DNA from 2 places in the Paenibacillus sp. Pae15 genome. Region 1 is predicted to be linked to the other one. Evidence: predicted binding sites of a transcription regulator. Region 1 holds the regulator's gene; the other holds the start of a gene.
The links. Region 1 encodes LexA, which represses DNA repair genes until DNA is damaged. Its sites were predicted from a motif close to CGAACATATGTTCG; they were not measured.

Region 1 (4,522 bases):
GCTGATCGTCTCCAGCTATTCGGCGTATGAAGTATCGCGCTTCGGCCTGGATACTCCGATGAAGCGTGCAGGGCAGCCGTTCGAGCTGGCTCCGGCTTACGTGTTTCTGGCATCAGATGATTCCAGCTATGTGACCGGTGAGGTTGTTCATGTCAACGGTGGAGCTATGGTGACGACGTAGATTTTTGGTTTTTCTAATTGAGCATCATATATAAACAAGCCTAAACAAGCCGCTTATCCGCATAACGCCGGAACAGGCTTATTTTACGCAGATCATATGCTTGCAAACGCTCAACAAGATTTCCTGCGGTGCACTGGGCTCATAAAAAGTGGATTTCAGCGGTAAAATCCTTCCTCGCTTTCCAAAGACTCGCCATAAATGCGTTGATATAAAAAATCCCTTTCAACCGGCGGAATCGGCGGTGAAAGGGAAAAAATTATTGAATATTTCTGAATACACCAATGACTTTGCCCAAGATCGTGACGTTCTTGAGTCTCAGCGGCTCCATCGTCGGGTTCTCAGGCTGCAGTCGAATATGATCCTTTTCCTTATAAAAGGTTTTCACTGTCGCTTCATCGTCTTCGGTCATGGCAACGACAATATCTCCGTTATTGGCGGTTTGCTGCTGGCGTACGATAACATAATCCCCGTTATGAATACCGGCCTCGATCATACTTTCTCCGATTACGCTTAGCATAAAGACGTTATCATTTTTTACATAATGGCTGGGCAGCGGGAAGTAATCCTCGATGTTCTCCGTCGCGGTAATAGGTACGCCGGCGGTAACGCGCCCGATCAAAGGCACTCTGGCAACCGATACGGAGAATGCGCCGTCCGCCGAGCTTCCGTCCAATATTTCAATAGCTCTCGGCTTCGTCGGGTCTCTGCGAATCATTCCTTTCTTTTCCAAACGTTCCAAGTGCCCGTGAACTGTGGAACTGGATGCCAGTCCCACAGCCTCTCCGATCTCTCTTACTGAAGGGGGATAGCCTTTTTCTCTGACCTCATTCTTGATAAAGTCTAGAATCGCCTGCTGCCGATTGGAAATTTTGCTCAAGATCATCACTCCATTTTTGGTAATCATTACTTAGAAGTATAACATAGAACCGGAGTTCGTACAAACATAAGTTCGAATAAATGGTTGACACAAACAAATGTTCCTGATAGATTAAAAACAGAACAAATGTTTGGAGGTCGATCATGATGATTCAAAATTCTCGGCTTATACATAACTATCATTCCCGCCAGGTAATGCTAACCAAGCATAATGATAATAATAAGGGAACATATGTTCACGCTGCCGTTTTGGGTGCCTTGCTTTTTTGTGCAGTGTTCTTTATCTCTACGATGTTCAGCTTCTTTTTTGACCAAGATGTTCATGCGGCATCCTCGCAGCCTCAGATATATTCTTACGTGGAGGTTGAATCGGGGGACACGCTTTGGAGCATTGCCTCTCAATATGCGGACCAAGGACAGGATATAAGGGAATATATACATCAGATCAAAGGGATCAACCATCTTAAGAATTCCCATTTGCAAGTAGGACAAAAATTGTTGCTTCCCTAATCGCTGCGCATGTGCCGTATTGCTTCTCTTGACAATCAGATTCGGTAATGTCAAAGTATAATTTGAAATGACATTACCGGGAGGATCGGCATGAGTGAATCGAATCATGATGCATTGGTGCGGCGAATTAACGAATTGGCCCGCAAAGCGAAATCGGAAGGGCTAACCGATGCCGAACTGGATGAACGCAATGGATTAAGAAGGAAGTATATCGATTCTTTTAAAACCTCCTTGCGTGGTCAACTGGATAACATCAAGTTTGTTGATCAGGAAGAGAAGAAGTAAGAAGGGGGGTTAAGGGATGAATTATCGTGTTTTGGGCAAAAGCGGAATTGCCGTTTCCGAGCTTTGTTTAGGAACAATGACATTCGGAAATACGACAAACGAACAAGACTCGATTGAAATGGTTCATCGTTTTTTGGATCGCGGAGGAAACTTTATTGATACGGCGGATGTGTATGTCTCCGGTGTTTCCGAAGAGATCGTGGGAAAAGCGATTCGGGAGCGTCGTTCCGATGTGATCTTGGCGACCAAGGTACGCTTTCCTACAGGTAATAATGTCAATCACGTCGGTTTATCCCGAAAACATATTCTCGACGGTGTGGAAGCCAGTCTTCGTCGATTAGGCACTGATTATATCGATTTATATCAAATGCATGTATGGGATCAAATTACGCCCATAGAAGAAACATTGAGAACTTTGGATGATCTGGTTACTTCAGGCAAAGTACGGTATATCGGCTGCTCCAACTTTTTGGCCTATCAGCTGATGAAATCATTAAGCATCAGTGACTTTAATCGTTATGCCCGTTTTATCTCCATTCAACCGCAGTACAGTTTAGTATGCCGTACAATGGATCGTGAGGTTTTGCCTCTTTGTTTGGAGGAAAACGTTGGTGTGATCCCTTGGGCTCCTCTTGGCGGCGGCTTCTTGACAGGAAGATATGTTCGTGGACAGGAACCGACGGAAGGGCGTTTGGCGTCTAAAACGGGAGAAAGCCGTTGGGAAATTCGCAATACGGAGAAAAACTTCCGCATTCTGGATGAATTGATTTCGGTTGCCCATGAGACGGACAAGACCCCGGCTCAGGTGGCATTGAACTGGTTGATTCATAAACCGGGCATCACTTCTCCTATTTTTGGCGCGCGGACATTGGAACAATTCGAGGAAAACATGGGAGCGGTGGATTGGAAGCTGGACGACTCCTTGTGGCAGCGTCTGGATGATGTAAGCGCTCTGGAATACGAATATCCAACCCGATTTATTGATAAATTTTCGCGCAAGGTGTAAATGACGATATAAGGGGCACTCATCATGTCACGTAAGTGGGAACGTATGGTTCGTAAAAATACGAAAATTTCTAATATGCAGCGGAGGAAGAGCGGAAAAGGTGAGATATCGGGAGTAAATGCCGACGGTTCGGTCATATTCAAAGGCCGGAGCTGGTTTTTGCCGATGCTGCTCGTGGCTACCGGTGTTTTTTGCTTTATCGTGTTTCGGAATCAACCCGGGCAAGAACAGCTGTATTGGATTACAGGAGCAAGCTATATATTTCTGGCGTTACTGATTTATTGGATTCGGCGCCCTTTTTTGAAAATCGATAAAAAAACCTTATCTTCCCGCCGATTTGGTGGGGACCGTTTTTATGACGCGGACCAAATCAAGGATATTACCATAAGCAAAGACGCGATAGTCATTAACTTTAAGGCAAAAGGAAAACGGTGGGTTTTCACCAAGATCTATCATATGTTTCCGATCGATTCCGCCAGAATCAAGCTTCAGGAGTATGCTGAAAAATACAACGTAACGTTAATACAAGATTAACATCTGGAAAGAGGAACACTTTTTATGGCGATCAAAGCAGTACTTTTTGATTTGGATGATACGCTGCTGTGGGACGACCGCAGTGTGAAAGAAGCTTTTCAAGCAACCTGTGCTGAAGCGGCTAAACATTATCAAGTGGATCCGGATCAGTTGGAGGAAGCCGTACGACGTGAAGCCCGCGCTTTATATGAATCGTACGAGACGTTCCCGTTCACAAAAATGATCGGAATTAACCCGTTTGAAGGACTCTGGGCGCATTTTACCCAAGGGAAACAAGAAGAATTTCGCAAGCTTCAAGCGCTGGCTCCCCAATACCGTACCGAGTCTTGGACACGCGGGTTGAAAGCGGTAGGCATTGAAGACAAGGAGCTTGGCTATAAACTTGGAGAGCTGTTTCCCGTAGAACGAAGAAATCGCCCTATCGTCTATGAGGAAACATTCGAGGTGCTGGAGCAGCTGAAGGGCCGGTACCAGCTGCTCCTTTTGACGAACGGTTCGCCCGATTTGCAACAGGAAAAGCTGGCAGGCGTTCCTGAGCTTGCTCCGTATTTTGATCATATCGTCATCTCCGGAGATTTCGGTCAAGGGAAGCCGGCGGCTGCGATCTTTGAACACGCAATGGGTTTGTTAGGGATTCAAGCGGATGAAGGTGTGATGATCGGGGATAAGCTGACGACGGATATTCTCGGCTCCAATACCGTCGGTATGCGCAATATGTGGATCAACCGCCACGGCCTAAAGCGTACGGATGACATCGTACCGTCGCACGAAATCAAAAGCTTGCGTGAGATTCAATCGGTCATCGATTCGTTGTAAATTGGTCCTAATACTTTATCATATTGTCGGTAAAAGAAAACCCCTCTGTTAGGGGAGGCCACTGAAAAAGTCCCTTTGGATTAAAAAAGGTACAGTCCCTAAAATAAATGAGAAGGCTGTACCTTTTTTCCTGTATAATTAAGCTATTCGATTCACCTGGTTTTATTGGCATGGGAAGATTAATGCTTGTGATCACACCTAATGTTCCCGTATTTTCTCTTTAGAAATCGTTTGGCCTGAAACCCCATACAATGATTCATTCCAGCCAATAGCATTTGGATATAAACCGTCCCCCGTACGGTTTGACTCAGTCT
Region 2 (4,522 bases), on a different contig from region 1:
CCGGAAACCAAAATCATTCGTTGAAGGTCAGTATCGGTTATAGCCGCGGGGCCTTTAATGGAAATATGCTCGATCTGCCCGTCCCTCCGAGGTTGGTGGACGGAACCGCTTACCTTCCGGCAACCGCCCTGCAGCATTTGGATATGAAGCTGGATTGGGATGAAGCCAAGCGCGTCCTGATCATTGAAGAGGCTCCGGAAGCGCGAACATTCGTATATTTGAACGGAAGCCGGTATGAGGGTGAATTGTTCGGAGGTGTGCCGAACGGTCGGGGAAAGCTGTACAGCGCGGAAGGTCGTTTGATTTATGAAGGGGAAATGGCAAACGGGCTCGCTCACGGCTCAGGAAAGCTGTACAACAAAGACGGAACACTACAATACAGCGGCAGCTTTAAACATGACCAGTTTCATGGATGGGGTAAGGCGTACAGAGCTGACGGTACGCTGGAGTACGCGGGAATGTTTTCTTACGGAGAACGAACACCGGGGGGCTTTTCCTATCTAAGCAACGGAATAAAATGGGTTCCGGACCGGGAGGCGCCAGCCTTATCACAGCGGAAAACCGTTATTTATCCGAACGGAGTCATGTTTACCGGCACCTTCTCGGGAGGCCGGGCAGAGGGGGAAGGCAAGCTGGCGTCCCTGTTCGGGGAGGTCATTGCAGAAGGAATATGGAAGGAAGGGCGATTGGAGACGGAAAGCGGTTCGTCGACGAGATTGGCATCCGTATCGGACAGCGTTTATTACAGCCTGACCACGCATTCTACCAAACTGCGGCGTTATGTAAGCGAAGCCCATGGGTTTGACGTGCAGCTTCCGGACGTTTGGCTCGGCAAGCCGCTTGAAATAAAGGAAGGTCCGGATGAAGTCTCGTTTTTTTATATTTCGCCATCCCAGCCTGATCGGAAGGCACTTCTGTTTACCATCAAGCAGTATACGGAGAAGGAATGGCCGGGGACAGGGACGGTTGTCCGTTTGCGGGAGCATAACGGTTGGGTTTATGGGTATGCAATAGAGAGTGGAGGGGCGGATTTGCCTGCAGAGGAAGCAGCCGATGCTGCAGCGATGCGAGAAAGCTCCGGACAATTACTCGAAGGCTTCCGGCTGATCCGTCCGGATGTTAGCGTAAGCGCAGAGGATCTTAAACGGCCGGATAAAGAACTGTGGGAGAAGTTTGCGCATATCGAAAAGTGGACTCTGCAAACGGCCGGGATTTATCCTGAAGGTGTATGGTTGAACGAATGCGATAAGCAGCTGGTCACAAGCAGGCTTCAGGAAGTGTATGATCCCGCAATGGCTGAACGGATGTTTGCCAACCAGAACAGACCGGTAGACGGAGGCTATGAACCCATTCCGATCGGCTATGTATCCATTGCCATGATCGAAGATGACTTGAGAGTGAAGCGGGAACAGGATTCAGCCGAAAATCGGCTTCGCATGACGATAGCCGGCGATGATGTCGAGGTCATGTACACACTGGATTCAGCCACCCGCAAAATTGTGGATTATCAAGTAATCAGGTCCAACTATTAAGCGAGTGGGAAAAACCTTTTGGATCATCGCCCAGGCCTGTCCCGGTTCTCCGATATAGTGGTTGAGCGTGCTTGGGCGGGCTGTCAAATCCTCGCAAAGCTGAACTTGTATAGCATCTGCCGTACGGATGAATACTTACCTTAAGATGTCTGTATACTCTGAGGGAGGTATTATGAAAAAGCTTTATCTTTTGGCATCGATCTTACTGCTGTTCTTTGCAATCCATCCTGTTCAAGCCAAGAGCGTTGTACCCTATGAAGAACAATGGCAGAGTACGGATGATACCGGCAGGTATGAGGCCAACAGGTATAGATCGGGCAGAGGCTCTTATACGGGCGGAAGAACCGGGGGAATTGCGCCCGGCACGGGAACCGCTCCAAGGACGCCCGGCGATTATGCAAGAAACAACCCCAGAACCGCCGTTCCCCCCGGAGGAGGCGCAGCGGCCCCCAGACCAGGAACCGGCTTGGGCGGATGGTTCGGCGGATTGGCTGCCGGCGCTATCCTGGGCAGTATTTTGAATCCGTTCGGCTTCTTTGGCTGGGGGTACGGGTTCGGTACGCCGTACGGCATATTCTCGATTCTCGGGCTGCTGTTTTGGGGAGCGATTTTGGTTTTTGCGTACCGCTGGTTTAAGCGGGCGATGAGAAACAGTTAGCCCATCCATGGCGTCACGCAATCAAGGCGAAGCAGCGTTCCGGTTAACTCATCTAGTCGAATGTAAAAGATAATTGGACAGGCTCGGACGATGTTGGATCAAGGTCCGCCGGTCCGCCGTTTTCTTGAAGGAACGGCCGGTAAGCGGGCACGCGATATTTTTGCAGCAGCGCATGAAGCCGGTCCATGATTTCAGTTCTGTACTGCTTTGGAGCGTATGGAGAGCGGCTGTACAGCTTCGCAAAGGGTTCCAGCATTTGGGGATAATGCTCGCGCAGCGTACCGAAAAACCATGACTTCACGGCATTCGTGTTCAGCCGGAGCACCGATCCCATAATAAAATGAGCACCCGCCTCGGACGAATGCTTAACGACTTGTTCCATTGAACCCGGGCCATCCGTCAAGAAGGGAAGGATTGGCGCCATAAAAATGCCGGCTTCCACACCTTCCCCGGTTAAGCGCTCTAAAGCTTCCAGCCTTCGCTGCGGCGAGGGAGTCATGGGTTCAAAATGACGCCACACTTCCTTATCCAATGTGTTCAGACTGATGTTGACGGAGCTGCCGGTAAGCTTCTTGAGGATATCCAGATCGCGCAAAATCAACGGGGAACGGGTCGTAATGCTGACTGGAATCCGGTAAGCCGCAAGCACTTCCAGACATTGGCGGGTGAGCAGCATACGGCTTTCGAGCGGTTGGTAAGGATCCGTTGCCGTGCCGATGGCCACTTTGCCCAGCTTTCCCCGTCCGTTTTTTGAGCGGAGCATGCGTACAACCTGAGCTTCGAGAGCCTCGCGGGCATTGTTTTTATATAAAATATGATGCTGAAACGTATCATCCGCATCCATGCCCAGAAACGAATGAGTGGAGCGGGCATAACAGAAGCTGCAGCCGTGCTGGCAGCCACGGTAAGGATTAATAGACCAGTCAAACGGCATGGATGGGGCTTTAACCGGATTCAGCACCTGCTTGGCATGAAGCGGTTCAAAGGTTGTTGGCAAAGCCACTTTAACATCCATCCTTTCACCTGAAATAGGAATATATGTTCTATAAACGAATTATAAAACGGAACATTTGTTCTGTCAAACTTACTGACGAAAGAAAGGAGCCATAACAAGATGGCGAGAAGAAGAGGGAGAAGGCCTCTTGTACTGGGGGCTAGACATGGATTGGATATGCTTAAGGCGGAAGTGATGCAGCGTGCAGGATATTCGGTGAGCCGGGACCGCCCCGATCTGGTGAAATACGAGGTGGCCCGTTCGTTAGGCGTTCCCTTGCAGACCGCGAATAACGGAAACCTATCCACCGAGGAGGCAGGCAAAATCGGAGGCCAGATCGGCGGACGTATGGTACGGGAAATGATCCGCATGGCCCAGGAGCAGTTGACGAAACGGTAACCGGGCCTTCAGAGCGTCTTCTGACGAGCAGAACGTCAGAAGGCGCAAGCAATGAAATGATGGGCCTTCCGGTTGACGGCCTATCTTTATTTTTTCTTTTTTTTACAATATTTGTTGAAAAAGAAATAATGAAATCTTATGATAGGACTATATATACTACAGTCTTGGACAAGGGAGGAGTTTTCCATGTACAAAGTATGGCGCAGACTCCTTCCGAAGCATCATTTTGGTTCCGATATAATTGAAAGTCTGACTCGCATGATTTTTATTCTGGGACTATTTTTTCTGTTTATGATCATATGGATCAATGGTTGCCTGAACCGATTGAATGAAGAAATCATGCAGTTGGAGAAAATTTCGAGACATGTGCTTATTTTGCAAAAAGCGTTTATCGATCAGGTAACCGCCCGGCAAAGTTATCATTTGACCGGAGACGCAGCGTTTTTGCAGTCTTTTGAGAGTTCATCATCGGACTACATACAATCGGTGAGGGAATTGCAAAACGCTGTCACCGCTTATCCTGAATTTCTCGAACCTATCCGGAAATTAGTAGAAGCGGGCTTGCATTGGCAGGACAAATACGGATCACTGGAAGCCTTGAAAAATGGCAAAACATTGACGACCGGGGAGCTGCTCGAAGGAAAAACGATCGCCGATGATTTTCGCAACCGGTCCATGGAAATTTCCCGTATGCTTCACGCCAAGCAATCGGAAATATCCAAAGCTTACACATCCGGGATTACAAAAATGTTGTATACGTCCATTGCCGTCTGTGCGCTGGTGATAGGCCTGGTCGTAACCGATGTGGTTCAGAAGCTGCGGCGGATTATCCGGCCGATCAAAGAGTTAAGCTCCGCTGTCGAAGGATATGCCCGGCAAAAGTTTGATGTGCCTGTGCCGTCTCTGAAAAAAAATGATGAGCTTGGCAAGCTTTTCGAT

Region 2: NR121_RS23240 (SPL family radical SAM protein) is a predicted target of LexA. The motif match lies at 3,254-3,267, and genes of this name have one in related genera.

Annotation. Positions count from the first base shown of each region.
Region 1 is NZ_JALJRM010000036.1:762-5,283, reverse strand. Features, by position in the region: gene NR121_RS22220 (SDR family oxidoreductase) at 1-181, shown strand, start outside; gene lexA (transcriptional repressor LexA) at 438-1,058, opposite strand; gene yneA (cell division suppressor protein YneA) at 1,202-1,567, shown strand; gene NR121_RS22205 (DUF896 domain-containing protein) at 1,658-1,852, shown strand; gene NR121_RS22200 (aldo/keto reductase) at 1,869-2,858, shown strand; gene NR121_RS22195 (hypothetical protein) at 2,883-3,392, shown strand; gene NR121_RS22190 (HAD family hydrolase) at 3,417-4,208, shown strand.
Region 2 is NZ_JALJRM010000040.1:28,151-32,672, forward strand. Features, by position in the region: gene NR121_RS23230 (stalk domain-containing protein) at 1-1,532, shown strand, start outside; gene NR121_RS23235 (hypothetical protein) at 1,705-2,190, shown strand; gene NR121_RS23240 (SPL family radical SAM protein) at 2,243-3,193, opposite strand; gene NR121_RS23245 (alpha/beta-type small acid-soluble spore protein) at 3,305-3,583, shown strand; gene NR121_RS23250 (sensor domain-containing diguanylate cyclase) at 3,770-4,522, shown strand, end outside.